Regions from separate parts of the Streptomyces sp. NPDC020801 genome, predicted to be linked through region 3. Evidence: riboswitches for the same ligand, from Rfam matches in the RefSeq annotation. Region 3 holds a riboswitch; each other region holds the start of a gene.

Region 1 (5,116 bases), on a different contig from region 3:
GTGGCGGTGGGGACGCCGAGCAGCTCGTCGGCGTAGAGGGCGTCGAGGAGGCGCTGGCAGTCGGGGGCGTCGGTCCGTGCCTTGAGCACCCCGTCCCGCCAGGTCGCGGCGCCCTGCGTGGGGGCCCACGGGCCGCCCAGGTCCGCCTCGGTGAGCAGCGCGGATTGCGCCTGGGCCGTGGTGAGCGCGCCGACGGGGCTCGCGGAGCCGGGCGCGGACGGGCGCGATGCCGCAGCGGCGGCCGAGGGCGCCCCGGCGGCCCGGTCCGTCCCCCCGGACCCGCAGGCGGTCGTGGCCAGCAGGACGGCTGCGCCGAGCACACCGGCGTGCAGGACACGGGCGGCCGGGGGACGGGTCATGGGGTGCCTCCAGACGTACGGACTGCTCACTGCGGGCGGCTCACTGCTCACTGCGGACTGCGGGGTCTCGAGTCGCGTCGGTCCTCTCACGGCACCACCGAGTCGCCGCGCCCACCAGCGAGCCGGGCCGTCCGGGTGAGGTGCCGGGGGAAACCGGTCGCGCCCGCGCCCGGCCCGTCGCTTCCGTCCGGCCGCTGAGGCGCGCCCTTCGCCGTCCCCGGGTCCCCCGCCCCCTCCGGCGAGGAGGACCCCGGTGCACGCCCGCCCGGGTGGTGATCGGGGAGCCCGGCGGAGGGCGGCGGGGCGCGGCATCGCGCGCCGCCGCGCTGTGGCCCCGACGCTTAGGGTCGCTGTGACGGAAGGAGTCCCGCGTGACCGGTCAGCCCATTCCCGTGATCATCGACTGCGACACCGGCGTCGACGACGCTCTGGCCCTGCTCTTCGCCGTGCGCCACCCGGATCTGGACCTGCGCGCGGTCAGCTGTGTCGCCGGGAACACGGACGTGGACCAGGTGGTGCGCAACACCCTGACCGTCCTGGAACAGGCGGGCGCCGGCGACGTCCCCGTCGCGCGGGGCGCCGAGCGCCCGCTGATCGAGCCCGCCCGCAACGCCCACCACGTGCACGGCCACGACGGCATGGGCGATCTCGGCCTGCCCGCGCCGGCCCGCCGGCCCCTCGACGTGCATGCGGTGGCGTTGCTGCGCCGGGAGATCCTCGCCTCCCCCCGTCCGGTCACCCTGATCCCGACGGCTCCCCTGACGAACATCGCGCTGCTGTTGCGCACGCATCCCGAAGTGACCGGCAACATCGAGCGGATCGTCTTCATGGGCGGCGCGGTGGCCACCGGGAACGCCACGGCGGTGGCCGAGTTCAACGTCTGGCACGACCCGGAGGCGGCGGCGGTCCTGCTCACCGCGGGGGTACCGATCACCATGTACGGACTCGACGTGTTCGAGCGGGTGGTCGTCCCGGCCGCGGATGTGCGGCGGTTGCGGGAGAGCGCGGAGCCCGGCGCGCGCCTCGCCGGGCGCCTGCTGTCCCACCGCGACCCGGCGACCTACAACGCCCCGTCCGACGAACTCGGCGACGCCTCCGGCGGCCTCGGCGACGCGGGCGCGGTCTGCTCGGTCGCCGACCCCGTGGGGCTGACCACGCACCGGTTGCCGGTGGAGGTGAACCTCGCGCCGGGCCCGGCACGGGGTCAGACGGTGGTCGACCGCCGCCCCCGCCCCGGCGAGGCGGAGCTGCACGGCGAGGCGCGCGAACAGCCGCTGCTCGACGTGGCGTTGGACATCGACGCCGAGCGGTACGTGAGGCTGTACCTGGCCACCGTCGAGGGTGTCCGGAAGGGGTGGTCCCGGGAGGGGCGCTCCCGGGGGTCCCAGGAGGGGCGCTCCTAGGTGGTGTCGGCGGACCGGACCGCCCACCGCTGTTCCACCTTCGCCACCTTCCAGTACGTCAGTGCCGCCGCCCACACCGCGACGAACAGGCCGACGATGACGTAGCCCACGTTGTCGAGGTCCAGGCCCGCGATCCAGCCGGTCAGGTCGTCACGCAGGTCGAGCTTGTCGCGCACCACGCCGACCAGCTCGATGGTGCCGATGAAGAAGGCGACGGCGATGGACAGGCCGGTGATGGTCAGGTTGTAGAAGACCTTGCGGACCGGGTTGGAGAACGCCCACTGGTAGGCGAAGTTCATGAAGGTGCCGTCGAGGGTGTCGAACAGGCACATGCCCGCGGTGAACAGCAGCGGCAGGCACAGGATCGCGTACCAGGGCAGTCCGGCCGCCGCGCCCGAGCCCGCCATCACCATCAGCGTGACCTCGGTGGCCGTCTCGAAGCCGAGCCCGAACAGGAAGCCCAGCGGGTACATCTGACCGGGCCGGGAGATCGACCTGGTGAGACGGCCGAGGAAGCGGTTCATGAAGCCCCGCGAGTCCAGGTGCTGTTCGAGTTCCGTCTCGTCGTACGTACCGGCCCGCATGGACCGGAAGACCTTCAGGATGCCGAGCAGGGCGACCAGGTTGAGGGCGGCGATGAGGTAGAGGAAGGTACCGGCGATCGTCGTCCCCATGAAGCCGAGCACCTGGTGGGTGCGCGAGCCCTCGTTCATGACCTTGCCGGCCAGCGAGGTGCCGCCAGCGATCAGCAGGGCGAGCACCACGACCACGCTGGAGTGGCCGAGGGCGAACCAGAAGCCGACCGACACCGGGCGCTTGCCGTCCGCCATCAGCTTGCGGGTGGTGTTGTCGATGGCGGCGATGTGGTCGGCGTCGAAGGCGTGCCGTACGCCGAGGGTGTAGGCGGTGACGCCGAGGCCGATGCCGAAGGCCTTCGTCCCCACCTGGTAGTGCTCGGGGACGACGAGCAGGAACAGGATGCCGAAGGCGACGACGTGCAGTGCGGTGATCACCGCCATCAGGCCCGCGGTCTTCAGGGTGTCCTCGCGCCGCCAGCGGAAGGACGTCTTGTGGGCAGGGTCGGGCAGGGCCATCCGGTCTTCACGCTCCAGCACCTCGTGGATCACTTCGTGAGCTGCCGTGGCCGGTCTCCTGGCTTACGGGTCGTGCGTTCCCGGTCCGCCTTCCCGGCCGTCGCACGACGGCCAGTGGCTGCCCCTTGCGGGACGTGGGCCCGGAACTCCCCGATCACAGTGGCGAGGGCCGCTCCGGCATGGACCCCCTGAGGGGCCGTCACCGGCTTCCCGAACACCACGGCCCGCCAACCGTAGAGGTGCGAGCGCTTCCCTGCATAGCTGCATACCTGCGCAGGTATGGAAGATCACAGAAGTGGCCTGCGAGGATGGCGGCATGCATCTCGTCCCGGCCGACCGCGCAGGCCGCCGTACGATCGACGGCCACCGGGTCTGCGACGCCATCGCCGCGATCGGCGAACCCGGTCACGTACGCACCTGGGCCGACCGCTTCTCCCTGCTCGCCGACCCCCGGCGGCTGGCACTCCTGCTGGCTCTGCACCGCACCGGGCCCCTCGCCGTCTCCGACCTCGCGATCGCCACCGGCATGAACGACCCCGCCGTCTCGCAGGCCCTGCGGCTGCTGCGGGCGGCGGGGGTCGTGACGGGGGAGAAGGAGGGCCGCGTGGTGCGGTACCGGGTGGTGGACGCGGAGGTCGCCGCGCTGCTCAAGCACTGCGGCTGACCGGCGGCAAGCCGGCCCCCTGGCTGGAGGACACCCCCGAGGGTGTGCCGGCCTTCGCCCGCTGTGCGGGCCGGCGGTGCGTCACCAACCTCTCCGGCAGCGCGGTTCCGCTCCCGGGGGAGGCGCTGCTGAGCAGTGCGCCACTGGCGGCGAGCCGGCTGGAGGCGGACACCACCGTGTGACTGACCTGGCCACGAGTCCTTCCTCTCCCGGCCCTTTGTCTCCCGGCCCTTCCTCCCTGGCCCTTGCCCCCTCGCCCTTCCTCCCTGCTGCTCACCCCACCTGCTCACCCCACCTGCTCACCCCACCGTCGGGCTCGGGCTCGGATTCGGGTTCGATCCGCCGTCGATCACCAGCGGGCTCGACGTGGCGTTCGGCGGCGGGGTGAGCACCACCTCCGGCTGGCCGGCGGGCGGGGGCGGCGGGGTCAGGTCGGTGTCGGGCAGCTTCGGCGGGGTCGTCTCCTGGAAGTTCACCTGGTCGAAGTTGACCAGTCCGGTCTGCTCCATCACCGTGATGTGGTCGAGCACGGTGGCGTTGGCCTGGTTGGCGAGCTGGCGTACCAGGGTGTTCTTGGTGGTGGAGCGGATCTTCGCGATCGTGTTGAAGATCGAACCGTGCGTCACACGCAGGATGTTGGCCATGTCGTTGTCGAACTGCTTGCCGCTGTCCGAGTTGAGGGTGTTGACGAAGCCCTGCTGCTGAGGGCTGGCCAAGTTGGGCAGCGTGATGTTCAGCATCGGCGCGATCTTGCGGCAGCTGGCGTCCAGCGCCGCGTGCCCGTCGATCAGGTGCTGTCCGGCGGTCACGACCGCCTTGGTGGTGCCCTTCTTCACGGCCATCTGACCGACGGGGTACTCCCACAGCCCGGCCGCGCGCACCTTCACCACGAAGTCCCGGTCACCCTCCGTCAGGGGCCCCCACTGCGTCTGCGCGATGACGCGCGAGGGGTCGCTGGAGACCTTGGTGACTCCGAGCATGCTGGGATAGGCGAGCGCGACCAGGGTCAGGCTGAGAGCTCCGCCCACGAAGAGAGTTCCCGTCGCGTTCCGCGAAAAGCGCACCGTGCCTCCTGCCCGGTCATGTGTCCCGCCCATGGGCGGTTCGGACGCACAGGAGTACGGATCGGATAGCGGGAACAACCTTTTGATTGGGTAAAAAGTCGCGGCGGCCGGGGTGTTGGCAGGTGCGGGGAAGGTTGACGCAACGTTGACCGCGCCGTGGGAGAGCTCTGGCAGGGGCCCGCCCTAGATTCGGCCGTATGCCCCCACAACCCCGCGGTGTGCCCACCGCGCTCCCCGTCCTGCCCTACCGCAAGCCCACCAAGGGCCGTGACTACTGGGTCATCGACGACGTCCTGCCCGACGCGGACGCCGTACGGGAGCGGTGTCTGGCCAAGGACGACTGGGTCAAGGGGTATCCGTACACCTCGGAGACCTGGCCCGGGCTGCGGACCATGCCGGGCCTGGAGCCGTCCGAACTGGCCCGGGTCGAACGGCTGGTGAGGAAGGCGACAGGAGCGAAGGAACTCCGGGTGCAGCAGGCCCCCGGCGGCGGCACCCTCAACCACAACTGCGTCCAGGTGGTCGGCGAGGG
Region 2 (5,116 bases), on a different contig from region 3:
TGAGGGCGCGCATCATGTTCTCGGCCAGTTCCTCGGTACCGTAGGTCGCGTACGGGGCCACCCGGACCGGGCCGCCGAGCGCGCCCGCCATGTAGTGGATCACCGGCAGTTCGGGGACGAGCGTCGAGACGGCCGTCGCGTGCACGGCGTGGGTGTGGACGACGGCGCGCGCGTCGGTGCCGCGATGGATCGCGAGGTGCATGGGCAGCTCACTGGTCGGCACCAGGGTGCCGAGCACCTGCCGGCCGTCGAGGTCGACGCCGGTCACGTCCTGCGGCGTGAGCCGGTCGTACGGCACTCCCGAGGGTGTGACCAGCACGGTGCCGCCCACGCGCACCGAGGCGTTGCCCGAGGTGCCGACGACCAGCCCGTCGGCCACCGTGCGGCGGGCCGTCGCGACGAGCTCCCGCCAGGCGCGGGACTCCTCCTCGCTCGGGTCCCGTACGTCACCTTTGTCACACCGCGTCTCGGCCATGCGGTGATCCTGTCAAAGCGGGAAGGCCTGTGGTGAGCGGGATTGAGCCGGCGGCCGGTCCACGGCCGGCCGCCGGCCACCGGAACGGACACCACGAAGACCGCCTCAGTTCATCTTCCGTTCACCCACGTTACGTACGTTCGACCAGCCAATGACCTCGAACGATTGCCTGGGTAAATGGAAAGCTTCTCGCTGATCCTCGCGATTGTGGTGATAACCGCACTTGCGTTCGATTTCACGAACGGTTTCCACGACACCGCCAACGCGATGGCCACGACCATCTCGACCGGCGCGCTCAAGCCCAAGGTCGCGGTGGCCATGTCCGCCGCGCTCAACCTGGTGGGCGCCTTCCTCTCGGTGGAGGTCGCGAACACGATCTCCAAGGGTCTCGTCGACGAGACCGGCATCCGTCCCGAGGTCATCTTCGCCGCCCTGGTCGGCGCGATCCTCTGGAACCTGCTGACCTGGCTGGTCGGGCTTCCGTCCAGTTCCTCGCACGCCCTCATGGGCGGCCTGATCGGTGCGGCGATCGCCTCCGCCGGCTTCGGCGCGGTGCACGGCGACGTGCTCGTCACCAAGGTGCTGCTCCCCGCCGTCGCCGCTCCGGTCGTCGCGGGCATCGCGGCCATGGTCTCGACCAGGCTGTCGTACACCATCGGCCGGAAGTCGGACGGCAAGGCGGCCGAGAAGGGCCACCGGGCCGGCCAGGTCGCCTCCGCGGGCCTGGTCTCGCTGGCCCACGGCACCAACGACGCGCAGAAGACGATGGGCGTCATCACCCTCGCCCTGATCGCCGGCGGCGCCATCGCCCCCGGCTCCAACCCTCCCACCTGGGTCATCCTGTCCGCGGGCCTGGCCATCGCGCTCGGCACCTACATCGGCGGCTGGCGCATCATCCGCACCATGGGCAAGGGCCTGACCGACCTGCAGCCGCAGCAGGGCTTCGCGGCCCAGACCAGCGCGGCCACGGCCATCCTGGCCTCCTCCCACCTCGGCTTCTCGCTCTCCACCACGCACGTCGTCTCCGGCTCGGTGATGGGCGCGGGTCTGGGCCGCAAGGGCGGCGTGGTCCGCTGGTCCACCGCCACCCGGATGGCCGTCGCCTGGGTGCTCACGCTGCCGGCCGCGGCCCTGGTCGGCGCCGGCGCGGAGGCCGTGACGGCCCTCGGCGACTGGGGCACCGCGCTGGTCGCCGTGTTCCTGGTGACCGCGAGCGCCGGGATCTGGAAGCTCTCCCGGCGTCAGGTCGTCGACCACACCAACGTCAACGAGGCCGAGGAGCCGGCCGGCGTGGTCACCCAGGCCATCGCCGCCGTGTCCCCGCCCCCGGCGGCTCCCGTGACCGAGGCCGCCGCCCCGGCGACGGAGGACCTCGCGGCCACGATCCCCGCCCCGGCGACCGCGCCCGGCGCCGACCCGGCGCACACGGCCGCCCAGGCGGTCCCGCCGGCCGCCGCCGTCTGAGCCCGACCCGGTTACCGAAGGAAGCATCACCATGAAGATCGACTGGGCAGCCCTCGGCTCCGTCTTCGGCGTCAGCCTCGGCGTCACCGTGGGCCTCGTGGCCCTGTTCACCCTGGGCATCGCCGGCCTCTCCCGCCGGGAGCGTGCCGTCACCCAGGGCAGCGGCGGCGGGGCACTCGCGGTCACCGGCGCATACGTCTGCTTCGCCGCGTGCGCCGCCGCGGTGGCCTACGGGATCTACCTGATCATGGCCAAGGCCTGACACCGATCACGGCCACGGCCCGAGCCCGAGCGCCGGCCCGAGCACCTGTCCGAGCACCCGCTCGCGGCTCCTCGCACCTCACCGCCCGCCCTGCCCGACCGCCGCCCCGGCGGACCGGGCAGGGCGGGCTTTTCACATCGGCGGTGTGGGCCTCATCTCAGTACCGCTTCGCAGGTCAACGGCAAGTTGACGGGTGTTCGCGGGCGTGGTGGACTGCCGGAGCCATCTACGGCGGCAGGAGAGGAAGCCGGTGCGAGTCCGGCGCGGTCCCGCCACTGTGACCGGGGAAGAACATCCCCGGGAGCCAGGAACTCTCACCGCCGGTCTAGTCGAACCAGGGCGTGGACACCCTGAGTGAGGACATATCGCCATGCGCGGCTGCCGACCGAGGTTCAACAGCGACGCTCTGCCCGGCCCCACGGTCGGCTGAACCGATGGGTGCCGATCGCGTCTTCGCGTACGGCGCCGCCGCCGGCCTCCTCGGTGACCTGCTCCTCGGCGATCCACGCCGCGGGCACCCGGTCGCCGCGTTCGGGCGGGCCGCGGGCGCCGTGGAACGCGCGCTGTGGCGGGACCACCGCGGATGGGGCGCCCTGCACACCGCGGTGTGCGTCGGGGGCGTCGTGTCGTCGGCCGCGCTCGCCGCGTCCGCCGTACGCCCCTCCCGTACCGCCTCCGCCGCCCTGACCGCCGCCGCCACCTGGGCCGTCGTCGGGGGGACCTCGCTCGGGCGGGAGGCGCGCGCGATCGGGCGGGCGCTGGAGGCCGGGGACGTGGCCGGCGCCCGGGCGCGACTGCCCCATCTGTGCGGGCGCGACCCGCAGGCCCTGGACGCCGACTCGATCGCCCGGGCCGTCGTGGAGTCCGTCGCCGAGAACACCTCCGACGCGGTGGTGGGCGCGCTGGTGTGGGGCGCCGTCGCCGGTGTGCCGGGGCTGCTCGGGTTCCGGGCCGTCAACACCCTCGACGCCATGGTCGGCCACAAGTCCCCGCGCCACCGCCGCTACGGCTGGGCCTCCGCCCGGCTCGACGACCTCGCGGGCTGGCCGGGGGCACGGCTCACCGCCGCCGCGGCGGCCGTGGCGGGTCCTGATCCGCGAGGCGCCGTACGGGCCTGGCGCGCCGACGCCGCCAAGCACCCGAGCCCCAACGCCGGGCCGGTCGAGGCCTCGTTCGCGGGGGCGCTCGGGGTGCGGCTGGGGGGCACGTTGTCGTACGGGGGGCGTGTGGAGCACCGGCCGGTGCTCAACAGCCCCGGGCGTGCAGTCCAGGTGGGTGACATCGAACGGGCCGTACGGCTCTCCCGGCGCGTGAGCTGGCTCGCGCTCGGCACGTGCGCCGTCGCCAGGCTCCTTTGCAACCGTCGGACGAAGGGACGTACCTCATGAGCGGCGGGCTGCTCGTCGCCGGCACCACCTCCGACGCCGGGAAGAGCGTCGTCACGGCCGGGATCTGCCGGTGGCTGGTGCGGCAGGGGGTCAAGGTCGCGCCCTTCAAGGCGCAGAACATGTCCCTCAACTCGTTCGTCACACGCGAGGGCGCCGAGATCGGGCGGGCGCAGGCCATGCAGGCCCAGGCCTGCCGGATCGAGCCCACCGCGCTGATGAACCCGGTGCTGCTCAAGCCGGGCGGCGAGCAGAGCAGCCAGGTGGTGCTGCTGGGCAGGCCGGTCGGCGAGTTGAGCGCGCGCGGCTACCACGGCGGCCGTCAGCAGGGGCTCCTCGGGACCGTGCTGGACTGCCTCGCCGAGTTGCGGGGCACGTATGACGCGGTGATCTGTGAGGGGGCGGGCAGCCCGGCGGAGATCAATCTGCGCCGGACCGACATCGTCAACATGGGAATCGCGCGGAACGCGCGGCTGCCCGTGCTCGTCGTCGGCGACATCGACCGCGGCGGCGTCTTCGCCTCCTTCTTCGGCACCGTCGCCCTGCTCTCCCCCGAGGACCAGGAACTGGTCGCCGGGTTCCTCGTCAACAAGTTCCGGGGCGATGTCTCCCTCCTCGAACCCGGCCTCGACATGCTGCACGGGCTCACCGGGCGGCGTACCTACGGCGTCCTGCCGTTCCGGCACGGGCTCGGCATCGACGAGGAGGACGGGATGGGGGTCCCACCTGCTCGAACGCCGTTGAGAGCCTGGGGGAGGGTGCCGTTGCGGGGCACCGTGCGGGAGTCCGAAGTCAGCGCCCCCGTCGGCGAGGAAGTCCTGCGGGTCGCCGTCTGCGCCGTTCCGCTGATGTCCAACTTCACGGACGTGGACGCGCTGGCCGCCGAACCGGGCGTCGTCGTGCGCTTCGTGGACCGGCCCGAGGAACTGGCCGACGCGGACCTCGTGGTCGTGCCGGGGACCCGGGGCACGGTCCGGGCGCTGGACTGGCTGTGGGAGCGGGGACTGGCCGAGGCGCTGCGGCGCAGGGCTGCCGAGGGGCGGCCCGTGCTCGGCGTCTGCGGCGGCTTCCAGATCCTCGGCGAGCACATCGAGGACGAGGTCGAGAGCCGGCGCGGGCACGTCGACGGGCTCGGACTGCTGCCGGTACGGGTCCGGTTCGCCCGGGAGAAGACCCTGACCCGGCCGGCCGGCGAGGCCCTGGGCGAGCGGGTCGAGGGCTACGAGATCCACCACGGGATCGCCGAGGTCACCGGCGGGGTCCCCTTCCTCGACGGCTGCCGGGCCGGCTCCGTCTGGGGCACGCACTGGCACGGCTCGCTGGAGTCGGACGGTTTCCGGCGGGCCTTCCTGCGCGAGGTGGCGGCCACCGCGGGCCGCCGCTTCGTACCCGCCCCCGACACGTCGTTCGCCGCGCTGCGCGAGGCGCAGCTCGACCGGCTCGGCGACCTGATCGAACAGCACGCGGACACGGACGCGCTCTGGCGGCTCATCGAGTCGGGCGCGCCGCAAGGACTGCCCTTCATTCCAC
Region 3 (5,116 bases):
GCTCGACGGTCATCGTCACCACCAGCATCGTGCTGTGGCTGCTGCTCAACCTGCCGCTGCACCCGGCCGCGCAGCTGCGCGCGGCCGGCGTCGACACCACCGACACGACCTCCGTGTCCGCCTACACCGTCGACCACAGCTACGCCGCGGGCCTCGGCCGCCTGGTCGCCCCCGTCTTCGACCCGCTGGGCTTCGACTGGCGCGTCAACGTCGGCGTACTGTCCGCCCAGTCAGCCCGGGAGACGTTCGTCGCCACCCTGGGACAGGTGGCCGCCGCCGGGGACCCCGAACAGCCTTCCCGCGCGCTGCGCGCCATGACCCGTCCCGACGGGCCGCACGCCGGAGAGCCGGTGTTCACGCCCGCCACCGTCGCCGCGCTGCTGGTCTACTTCGTGTACGCGCTGCAGTGCATGGCCACGGTGGCGGTGCTGCGCCGGGAGAGCGGTACCTGGAAATGGCCGGCGGTCGCCTTCGCCTACCTGACCGTGCTGGCCTGGCTGATGGCCTACCTGGCCCGTACGGTCACCCTCCTCCTTGGCGGGTGAGCGCGGCGGTGATTCCCATGCATCCCCAGCCGGTGCCCGGCCGGCCCGACCGGCTGCGCTGGATGATCCCCGCCGGCACCCTCACCGGCACCGGCCCGCCGGCCGGGGTGCCCGCGCCGCTGGCCGCGCTCCTGGCCGACGGCACCCTCACCGGGGTCACGGTGGAGCCGGCCGCGGTCGTCACCGTCCTCGGTACGGACCGCCACTGGACCCAGGAGGGACCCCGGGTGCGCACCGCGCTGCACGCCGCCCTCGACGACCCCACCGGCTGGATCCTTCCCGCCGGCACCGGCCCCCGCCGGGACGACGCACTGCTGTACGCCGCGGCACGCGACGTCCTCGCCGGGCCGGTGGGTGACTTCGCCCGCTCCCACGGCGGCCGCATCGACCTCGTCGACGTGCGCGACGGAATCGTCACCGTGCGCCTCGGCGGCGCCTGCAACGGCTGCCCCGCCGCCTGGTTCACGCTCCACCAGCGCCTGGAACGCGAGCTGCGCCGACACCACCCCGGTCCGCTGGAAGTGCGCAACCCGGCCTCACCGTGGGCCCCGGGCGGGGGCCGGTGAGGCCAGAATCCCGTGCCCGGTACGGCTGTTCGGCCCTTGGCCCGACCGCCGGAGGGGGACCAGTGGACCGTGTGACCAGGTCCATTCGGCCCAGGCGAGGGCGGTGCGGGGCCGCGATGCTGGCATCTGACCGGCCCGGCGGGTGCCGTGGATCGCCGCCTCCGGCCCCCGCCCGGCCGCGTCGTCGGCCATGACCCGTTGGAGACGCCGCTCATGAACGCGCCCGCCCAGGAGGGCCAGGACGTGAACGACCAGCAGGAGCAAGCCGGTTGTGGGTGCGGCGGTACGGAGGAGGCCGGCTCGCCCGAACCGGGCCCGAGGCGGGCGCCCCACCCTTGCCGCGTCACGGCCCCCGGCGCCCAGCGGGCCGTCGTCGCCGACATCCTTCGCGCCGCCTCCGCCGTCCGGCAGCACGTGGAGAGCTCCGTGCTGCGCGGCCCCGAGCTGAACTGGACGGCGTTCCTGGTGCTCTGGGTCGTCTGGACCTGGGGCGAGTCCGAGACCCGGCACATCGCCGAGGAGGCACGCATCTCCAAGGGCACGCTCACCGGCATCTCGCGCACGCTGGAGCGGAGGGGCCTCCTCACAAGGTCCGTTCACCCCTGCGACCGCAGGCTCGTGCTGCTCGGCCTCACCGAGGAGGGAGAGGCGCTGATGCGGCGGGTGTTCCCGGAGTTCGACCAGGAGGAGACGTTCGTGACCGCGCGGCTCAGCGACGAGGAGTGCCGGAGCGTCGCGCAGGGGCTGCGGCGGATCGTCCGCCAGGTCGAGGACCGGGGCGGGCAGGGCCGCCTAGCCCCGGGCGACGGCGCGGCACCGGTGACCCGCCACGGCGGACGCCGGCCGGAGAACTGACGAGGCGGAAACCACGTCACGAGCAAGGCGCGCCACGCAGTCGGCGCGCCTTGCTCGTCCTCGGCTGGTCGTGCTCGTCCTCGGCTGGTCGTGCTCGTACGCGGCCGGTCGTGCTCGTACGCGGTCGCGGGGACCGCGGGCGGCTCGCTCCGCGCCGAACCTGCCGCTCGGACCGGCCCGGCGCGCCGGGGCCACGAAAAGACAGGGGGCGGCTGCTCGCCCGCCGCGGCGTGTGGCAGGATGCGGGCGACGGATGCGGAGGAACTCCGGTGCGGGCCCCACGGCCCAACTCCGGGGCGGGCCCGCCACTGTGACCGGGGAGCCGCCTCCCACCGATGGCCACTGGCAGCCGGCGTGAGCCGGGGGCCGGGAAGGCCGGGAGCCGGCGTCGGTGCTCGGGCCGTACGGGCCGGGTACCGGTATCCGGGAGCCAGGATATTCCGCCCGTCCCGCAGCCAGGCACTCTCCGCCCGGGCACGGCCCGTCACGGTGGCGTGGAAACCCGCCGACAGCGGAAGGTTTCCCTCGTGATGCCACCCTCCGGTTCCGTTCCGGCCCGTTCGTCCGCGCCCGGCCTCTCGTCCGTGCCCGCTCCCGCCGACGACGCCACCGCTCTCTCCGACGGCAGCCCTGCCACCGCCCCCGTACCCGGCGCGCGGCTGGAGCGCACCCTGGCGGCCATCGCTCCCGCGGATCCCGGTGGCCTTGCCGCGGCCCGGGACCGCCAGGACCACCTGACCAAGCCGCCCGGGTCGCTTGGGCTGCTGGAGGAGGTGTCGGTCCGGCTGGCGGGTCTGGCCGGCCACTGCCCCCCGCCCATGCCGGAGCCCGCGGCGGTGGCCGTCTTCGCCGCCGACCACGGCGTCCACGCCCAGCACGTCAGCAACTGGCCCCAGGAGGTGACGACCCAGATGGTCGCCAACCTGCTGGCCTCGGGCGCCGCCGTCAACGCGCTGGCGGCGCAGACCGGAGCCGAGGTGGTCGTGGTGGACATGGGTGTGGCGACTCCCGGGCCCGACTGGGACACCGCTCCGGGCAGGCTGATGCGACACCGGGTACGGGGCGGGACCGCGGACATGACGCGCGGCCCGGCGATGACCCGGCAGGAGGCCGTGACGGCGATCGAGGCAGGCATCGCCGTGGCCGACCGGCTCGTCGACGACGGCGTCCGCTGCCTGCTCACCGGCGACCTGGGCATCGCCAACACCACCGCGTCCGCGGCGCTGGTCGCCGCGTTCACCGGCGCGGACCCGGACGAGGTCACCGGTCACGGAGCGGGGATCGACGAGGCGACGCGCCGGCACAAGGCGGGCGTGGTGCGCACGGCGCTGGAGCTGCACCGGCCCGATCCCCGTGACCCGGTGGCAGTGGTGTCGGCGGTGGGCGGCCTGGAACACGCCGCGATCGCCGGCTTCGTGCTCGGCGCCGCCGCCCGCAGAGTCCCGGTGATCCTGGACGGCGTGATCGCCACCTCCGCCGCTCTGGTCGCGGCCGCGCTGTGTCCGGACGCCCTGTCCGCCTGCGTGGCCGGACACCGCTCGGCGGAACCCGGGCACGCCGTCGCCCTGCGGCACCTCGGACTGCACCCGCTGATCGACCTGGGCCTGCGGCTCGGCGAGGGCACCGGCGCCGCGCTGGCGCTTCCGCTGGTGCAGGCGGCCGTCCGCGCTCTGCGTGACATGGCCACCTTCGACTCCGCCGGAGTCTCCGGCCAGGACGGCTGACGCCACCGGTCGCACCCGCGAGCACCCGCCGGGGCGCGGCGTGCGGGCCGACGCCCTCGCCGGCGCGGCGGGTGCGGCCGATCCCGGCCGCTTCGAGGCCGACATGAAGTCGAACGCAGCCGATGCGGCCGTGTGCAAGGAGCAGAGGTGGTGGCGGGTGTGCTACGCCAGCGACACGAACAGCCTCTCCGGCCTGGCGCGGATCTGGCCGGTGTCCTCGCCGTTCTTCCGGCCGGCGTCCATGTCGCTCACGCATTGCTGCAGACCGGTGGCGATGATGGCGAAACCGGCGCGGTCCAGGGCGCGGGAGGCGGCGGCGAGCTGCGTGACGACGTCTTCGCAGTCACGGCCCTCCTCGATCATCCGGATGGCGCCGGAGATCTGACCCTGCGCGCGGCGCAGCCGGTTCAGCACGGACTTCAGGTCCGAGCCGTCGAGCTCCAGCGCCACGACTACTCCTTGAAAAATACCCCCAGGGGTACTATACGGTCCCGATTCGGGCGGCAAGAGCATGGGCTCACCGGCCACCGGCCACCGGCCGTGCCCGCGGCGGCCTCACGCCGTACCGCGTCCATGTCCTCGGCCCGGATCTTGGTGATCAGCACCTCCAGTGCCTGCGGGGACAGGGCACCCGGCCGGGCGTACAGGATCGTCCGGTCGCGGACGGCCATGAGGGTCGGGATGGAGGAGATCCGGAAACTCGCGGCCAGTTCCGGCTGGGCCTCGGTGTCGACCTCGCGGAGTCCGCTGTTCCGGCCGGACTGCTCCGGCCGGAACAGCCCGGGTCAGGCGTCGACCGGCGCGGACTCGGCCAGCCACGCACCGTATCCGCCGAGCAGGTCGGAGACATCGGTCCGGCCCTTGTGCCTGAGCAGGGCTGCGGCGATGGAGGAGCGGTGGCCCCCCGCGCAGTGGACGACCAGCGGCCGGCCGGCCGGGATCTCGTCGATGCGGCGGGCGAGTTCGGCCAGCGGAATGTGCAGGGAGCCGTCGATGAAGCCCTCTTCGCGCTCGGCGGTGTTGCGCACGTCCAGGACCAGCGGCGGCTCGTCGCCGTTCAGCAGCCGGCGCAGTTCGTGCGCGGTCAGTCGGCTCGCCTGCTGCATGTCGCCGGCCAGGGCGGGAAAGGCCCCCTCGGGCTCGCGCAGGTAGCCGCTCACCTTGTCGAAGCCGATCCGGGCCAGCCGGGTGAGGATCTCCTCCTCACGGTCCTGCGGCGCGACCACCACGATCTCCGCCTCGGGGCCGACGACCATGCCGGCCTGTTCGGCGAAGCGCCCGTCGGCGGGCACGTTGACCGATCCGCGCAGATGCCCGGCGGCGAAGTCCTGCGGGGAGCGGGCGTCGACGACGACCGCTCCGGCGGCCCGCCGCTGCGTGAACTCCGCGGCCGACAGCGGCCGTGACACGGTGGCCGCGTCGAACA
Region 4 (5,116 bases), on a different contig from region 3:
CCGGAGTCTGCACACCGTGTCCTCTTCGGACCCGATACCCACGGGGCGCCACGAGCTCCGCTTCGAATTCGAGCCCACCGGCAAGCCCGACCTCGCGGCCGGCAAGGGAGCCCCGGGCCGTGCCGAGCTCTACATCGATCGTCACCTCGTCGCGGCGGCGGACTTCCCGGTGACCACGCCCATCATGTTCAACCCGGGCGGCCTGACCTGCGGAGCCAACCCCGGTCCGCCCGTGACGGCCGACTACTCCTCGCCCTTCCACTTCACGGGCGAGATCCACACCGTGACCATGGACTTGTCGGGCGAGCTCATCACCGACCCGGAAAGCGAGATGCGCGCGCACCTAGCCCGGCAATAGAACCTGTGCCCGGCACGAGCTGCCGTGTGGCCACGGGGAACGAAGGGAAGGCTCGGCGATGAAGATCGATCCGGACCTCCAGGACATCGAACGCTTTGTGGCCGAGTGGCCCGGCGAGCCGGTGGTCGTGCTCAACCTGCCGCGTTTCCGCGAGGGCGGTGCCGAGAAGTACGCCGACCACCTGCGACACGCGTTGCCGTACGCCGAGGCAGCGGCGTGAAGGTCCTCTACTACGGCGTCGGGACGCCCCCGCCCCCGCTGTCCTGTCGCGGTTTTCCCGCCGGATCGGCAATCCAAAAGAGGGCCGCCGACGTATGGGAAGTAGGGCTGCAGTCCGGGGATACGTCCCTGGTCGGCCGGTTCCCGTGCAGCGGGGATCCTGGATGCGGGAAGTTCCCCCCATGCACGGGGCGACGCCTGCGATCATGCCGCTTCCTCCCTGCGGCTGCGGCCGTACAACTCGTGTCGCTGAGAGTCGCGCGAGACGATGGAAGGAAGGGTGTATCCGCCATGCGAGCACAACGCGTGCGGCGTCTCGTCGCCGCGTCCGCGGCCGGCGTTCTGATGGCCGGCGGCGCTGCGATCGGCGCAGCAGGCACGGCCGCAGCAGCAGCCCCTGCCGCGCACACTCATGTGACCACCAGCGTGTGCTTCGACCACGAGGACTCGCGCTGCTTCGACCACGGTGGGTTCCGCTTCGACCACCGCGGGTTCTGCTTCGACCACCCCGGATTCTGCTTCGACCACCGCTTCGATCACCGCTTCGATCACCGCTTCGACAACGGGCCCTTCGTGGTCATCGTGCTCCAGTAGCGGTCGCGGCAGCGACACAAGGGGACGCGCCCATCACGGGCGCGCCCCTCTTGTCGTCCATGGGGTCGATCTTCTCGTGGCGCTCCCGCGGCCCCTTGCAGTCGACTTTCCCGTCGCGGGCAGGGCTGGCAGGTCGAGGAAGGTCGTCAGCGTGGAACCGGTGTCGCTCCTGCCCCGGCACTCGCCCCCTTCACAGTCGGCTCTCCCGCAGCCTTCGGGGCCCGCACCCGCTCGGCCAGCAGCCCGAAGACGAGCCCGAAGGCGGTCCACAGGGTCAGCTGGACGGCCAGGGCCGACAAGCGGAACTGCCAGAGCAGGGTGGCCGAGAAGTCCTTCGGGACCTCGTTGACGGCCGGAAGGAAGACGTATGCCGACCCGATGGCCAGGACGAAGAACGCCCCCGCCGCGACCGTCGCGTTCCAGTTGCCCAGGCGCGGGGCGAGGCGCTTGCCGAGGATCACCGTGGCGATCGCCAGCAGCACGCTGAGCAGCATCATCAGGAAGTACAGGGTGGTGCGTCTGCCGATGGTGCCGGGGTCGCCGACGGACGGCGGGTTGGCGGGGTACTTCAGGAAGGGCACGACATACACGGCGATCAGGCCGGCCGCCGCGAGGAGCAGCGCACTGGCGCGCGGCCCGAAGCGACCGATCCGGCCGAGGGCGAAGCAGTACGCGAGGGCGGCGATGCCACCGAACGCGACGCCGTAGACGAGCACACCGGTGGCCAGGCCGCCGGTGGACTGCATCGTGCGGCTGACGACCTCCATGCCGTGTTCGTGGGAGTGCGCCTCTTCGTAGGCGATGGCCGAGTCGACGCGCGGCTCGCCGAGGAAGTAGGCGACGGCGAGGGCGAGAAGGCCCGCGGCGAGTCCCGCGAGCATGCCACGCACCAGCAGATTTCGGACGGTTGCCGAGTTCATGGGCCGCTGGGTTTCTTCCCCGTCGTCAGTGGCAGGGGAAGCCGAGCAGATGCCGGGCGTCGTGCACCCACTCGTGCACGTTCTCGCCGGACATCACGGAGGTGGCGCCCTGTTCGGCGCCGACGAAGTAGAGCAGGACCAGCATCAGGATGCCGAAGAAGACCGCCCAGGGGGCGATCGCACCGATCGGCAGCTTGGCGGGGATGGCGGTGGGGGTAGCGCTGGGCTGGACGGCAGACTGCGCCATGGCAGGACCTCCTGGGGAACTCGCGTCCCGTCTCGGTGGTGCACAGGACGACGGCGCGGGTCTGACTTGCCCACCACACAACGCAGATGTGTCGTGGGGGCTTACAGTGGCGCGACCGTGCCGGATTCCCACCGGCTTCCGCGATCCGTCGTCGGTTTCGCCGAGAAGGTACCGCGAAGTGCAGGTGCGGCCAAGGGCGCACGGGGGCGCGAACGGGAGCCCCTCAGGCCGCCGTTCTCTGTGAATTCCCTGCGGGGGCAGGGCTGTCGACCACGAGAGTGAGCTTGTGACCAGCCGAGTGATGTTGATCTCACCAGCTATGAACGCAGCCCTGCGGGAGGTCCGCTTCGACGAAGGGTGCCCACTTGACCCGGCCGGGGCGGCACATGCCCGAACAGCGGCGGGCGTCCTCCCGCGCGCCGGCCGTGCGCTTGTCTCCCCCACCGTGCGCTGCAGGCAGACGGCGGCCGCGCTCGGCCTCGACGCCGACGACGCATCGGAACTGGCCGGCCTCGACATGGGCCGCTGGCGCGGCCGAACGCTCGACGAGGTGGCGGCAGCCGAGCCGGAGGCGGTGGCCCGGTGGCTGACCGACCCGGCATCCGCCCCGCACGGCGGGGAGTCGGTGCACGAGCTGTGCGAACGGGTCGCGGCATGGCTGGACGAAGCCGCCCACTTCCCCGGCCGGACGGTCGCCGTTGTCGAACCGGAGGTCGTACGAGCCGCGACCGTCCGGGTGCTGGGAGCGCCGGAGCCGGCCTTCTGGCGGATCGACGTGGCGCCATTGCGCGTGGCCGAGTTCAGCGGCCGCGCCGACCGCTGGAACCTGGCACTCGGCAGGCCGGTCGAGCGGGCCGGCGAGGGCGGCGACCGCGACGGGGACGGGGACGGCGACCGTGACCGCGACCGCGACCGCGATGGGGACGGTGACCGCGACCAAGGCCACGACCACGACCACGACCACGACGGGGACGGTGACCGCGGCGCCGACCGCAGCGGCAGCGGCTGCGGCTGCGGCTGCGGCTGAAGGATCATCGCGGCATCGCACCGGGCGGCCGGCACGGCTTCCGGGAGGACGTCGGCCGCGGCATTTCGCTGGACGGGCAAGGACGTCGTCGGCCCGCCGACCGGAAACGGGGGATCAGCCGAGGCCGGAGGCAACCAGACTCGCCAGCGCCTCCGGTAATGACTTCGCCAAGCTTTCCGGAAGGGCGACCCGGTAGCCTTATTAGGTAAGCCTTGCCTGGTTTACTTTCTGTGCGCTTTCCATGCACGTCAGACCGGAGTCCCCATGTCCAGCGCCAACATCGCCCTGCTCGGCGCCATCGCAGGCTTCACCATCTACCTCGGCCTCCCCATCGGCCGTCTCCGCACACCCACACCTCGCCTCAGGGCCGGCCTGAACGCCGTCGCGATCGGCATCCTGATCTTCCTCGTGTGGGATGTGCTGACCCATGCCTGGGAGCCCGTCGACGAGGCGCTGAGCAAGCACGACTGGGGAACCGTCGCCTCGGGCGGCTTCACCCTCGCCGCGGGTCTGGCCGTCGGGCTCGCCGGACTCGTGCACTACGACGCCTGGATCGCCCGCCGCCGGGCCGCGGCCGCACGGCCGGCCGGGCCAGGGGCTGCCGCCACCGCCGAGCTGGCGCCGAAAGCCCGCAGCCAGGCAGGCTCACTCGCCCTGATGATCGCCACCGGCATCGGCCTGCACAACTTCGCCGAGGGCCTGGCCATCGGCAATTCCGCCGCCCAGGGCGAGATCTCCCTGGCCGTCCTGCTGATCATCGGCTTCGGCCTGCACAACGCGACCGAGGGCTTCGGCATCGTCGCCCCCCTGGCCGCCGAGGGCGAACGCCCCTCCTGGCTCACCCTGCTGTGGCTCGGCCTGATCGGCGGCGGCCCCACCTTCGTCGGCACGCTGGTGGGCCAGCACCTGGTCAATGACACCCTGTCGATCGCCTTCCTCGGCCTCGCCGCCGGCTCGATCCTCTACGTCGTCATCGAACTGCTGGCAGTGGCCCGCAGGACCGGGCTGAAGACCCTCACCACCTGGTGCATCCTGCTCGGCCTCCTGCTGGGCTTCGCCACGGACGCCGTGGTGACGGCCGCCGGCGCCTGAGGCGGGGCAGTACGACTCAGGGCAGTACGGACTCCCCTCGTAACGGATTCAGCACGCATCAGGGCGGGAAGCCCTCCACCCGGGCATTGAATCCGCAGGTCAGCGGCATGGGTCCGCGGCCTCTCCCCTGAGGCGGTGCTCGCCGTCCGGGCGTGGGCCGAACAGTAAAGGAGCACGGCCGCAGCGAACGGATACGCGCAGGCGCATACTGGTGGCAATGACAAAGCCAGCCGCACCCAAGCGCTATTTGCCCACCAGCCCCTTCAAGGCCCCGGTCGCGCCGCCTCCCAAGCACTTCGCCATCGGCGACCGGGTCACACACGACATGTACGGCCTCGGCCGGGTGATCGGCATCGAGGACGGGATCGCAGTGCTTGTGAACTTCGGTTCCGCGCAGAAGCGGATCATGAGTCCGTACGCCAAGATGAGCAAGCTGTAGGGTCGGCGTGCCGGTCACGGCACGCCGACCCGCTCCATGCCCCTGTAACGAATGGGAGACCTCTCATCGACCCGACCTCGCTGTTCTCCGCTCCGGAAGGGGCGCCCCGCTGTGCCACCGCGGCATCGCCGCCTCCGGCGACGAACCCCTTCCAGGCCCCGGATTTCGGGGAGGACGAGACCTTCCAGCTCAAGGATGCGCAAGCATCCGTCATGGGCGT

The links. Region 3 has a riboswitch for cobalamin ahead of cobT (nicotinate-nucleotide--dimethylbenzimidazole phosphoribosyltransferase). Riboswitches for the same ligand answer to the same signal wherever they lie in the genome.
Region 1: another riboswitch for cobalamin. It lies ahead of ACH4UM_RS15830 (HoxN/HupN/NixA family nickel/cobalt transporter); the one in region 3 lies ahead of cobT (nicotinate-nucleotide--dimethylbenzimidazole phosphoribosyltransferase).
Region 2: another riboswitch for cobalamin. It lies ahead of ACH4UM_RS30545 (cobalamin biosynthesis protein); the one in region 3 lies ahead of cobT (nicotinate-nucleotide--dimethylbenzimidazole phosphoribosyltransferase).
Region 4: another riboswitch for cobalamin. It lies ahead of ACH4UM_RS35285 (CbtB-domain containing protein); the one in region 3 lies ahead of cobT (nicotinate-nucleotide--dimethylbenzimidazole phosphoribosyltransferase).

The regions. Positions count from the first base shown of each region.
Region 1 covers NZ_JBIRST010000006.1:382,843-387,958, forward strand. Annotated here, with positions in the region: gene ACH4UM_RS15820 (hypothetical protein) at 1-359, opposite strand, end outside; gene ACH4UM_RS15825 (nucleoside hydrolase) at 731-1,762, shown strand; gene ACH4UM_RS15830 (HoxN/HupN/NixA family nickel/cobalt transporter) at 1,759-2,856, opposite strand; cobalamin riboswitch at 2,887-3,093, opposite strand; gene ACH4UM_RS15835 (ArsR/SmtB family transcription factor) at 3,173-3,520, shown strand; gene ACH4UM_RS15840 (hypothetical protein) at 3,565-3,702, shown strand; gene ACH4UM_RS15845 (DUF4142 domain-containing protein) at 3,820-4,548, opposite strand; gene ACH4UM_RS15850 (DUF6445 family protein) at 4,782-5,116, shown strand, end outside.
Region 2 covers NZ_JBIRST010000018.1:57,826-62,941, forward strand. Annotated here, with positions in the region: gene ACH4UM_RS30530 (class II aldolase/adducin family protein) at 1-475, opposite strand, end outside; gene ACH4UM_RS30535 (anion permease) at 653-1,939, shown strand; gene ACH4UM_RS30540 (hypothetical protein) at 1,971-2,201, shown strand; cobalamin riboswitch at 2,393-2,536, shown strand; gene ACH4UM_RS30545 (cobalamin biosynthesis protein) at 2,636-3,589, shown strand; gene ACH4UM_RS30550 (cobyric acid synthase) at 3,586-5,116, shown strand, end outside.
Region 3 covers NZ_JBIRST010000005.1:111,929-117,044, forward strand. Annotated here, with positions in the region: gene ACH4UM_RS12535 (ferrous iron transporter B) at 1-545, shown strand, start outside; gene ACH4UM_RS12540 (NifU family protein) at 563-1,111, shown strand; gene ACH4UM_RS12545 (MarR family winged helix-turn-helix transcriptional regulator) at 1,325-1,966, shown strand; cobalamin riboswitch at 2,225-2,407, shown strand; gene cobT (nicotinate-nucleotide--dimethylbenzimidazole phosphoribosyltransferase) at 2,497-3,690, shown strand; gene ACH4UM_RS12555 (metal-sensitive transcriptional regulator) at 3,853-4,140, opposite strand; gene ACH4UM_RS12560 (rhodanese-like domain-containing protein) at 4,476-5,116, opposite strand, start outside.
Region 4 covers NZ_JBIRST010000025.1:56,527-61,642, forward strand. Annotated here, with positions in the region: gene ACH4UM_RS35265 (arylsulfatase) at 1-358, shown strand, start outside; gene ACH4UM_RS35270 (hypothetical protein) at 417-578, shown strand; gene ACH4UM_RS35275 (hypothetical protein) at 869-1,171, shown strand; gene ACH4UM_RS35280 (CbtA family protein) at 1,318-2,091, opposite strand; gene ACH4UM_RS35285 (CbtB-domain containing protein) at 2,117-2,338, opposite strand; cobalamin riboswitch at 2,373-2,529, opposite strand; gene ACH4UM_RS35290 (histidine phosphatase family protein) at 2,658-3,365, shown strand; gene ACH4UM_RS35295 (ZIP family metal transporter) at 3,630-4,457, shown strand; gene ACH4UM_RS35300 (CarD family transcriptional regulator) at 4,675-4,896, shown strand.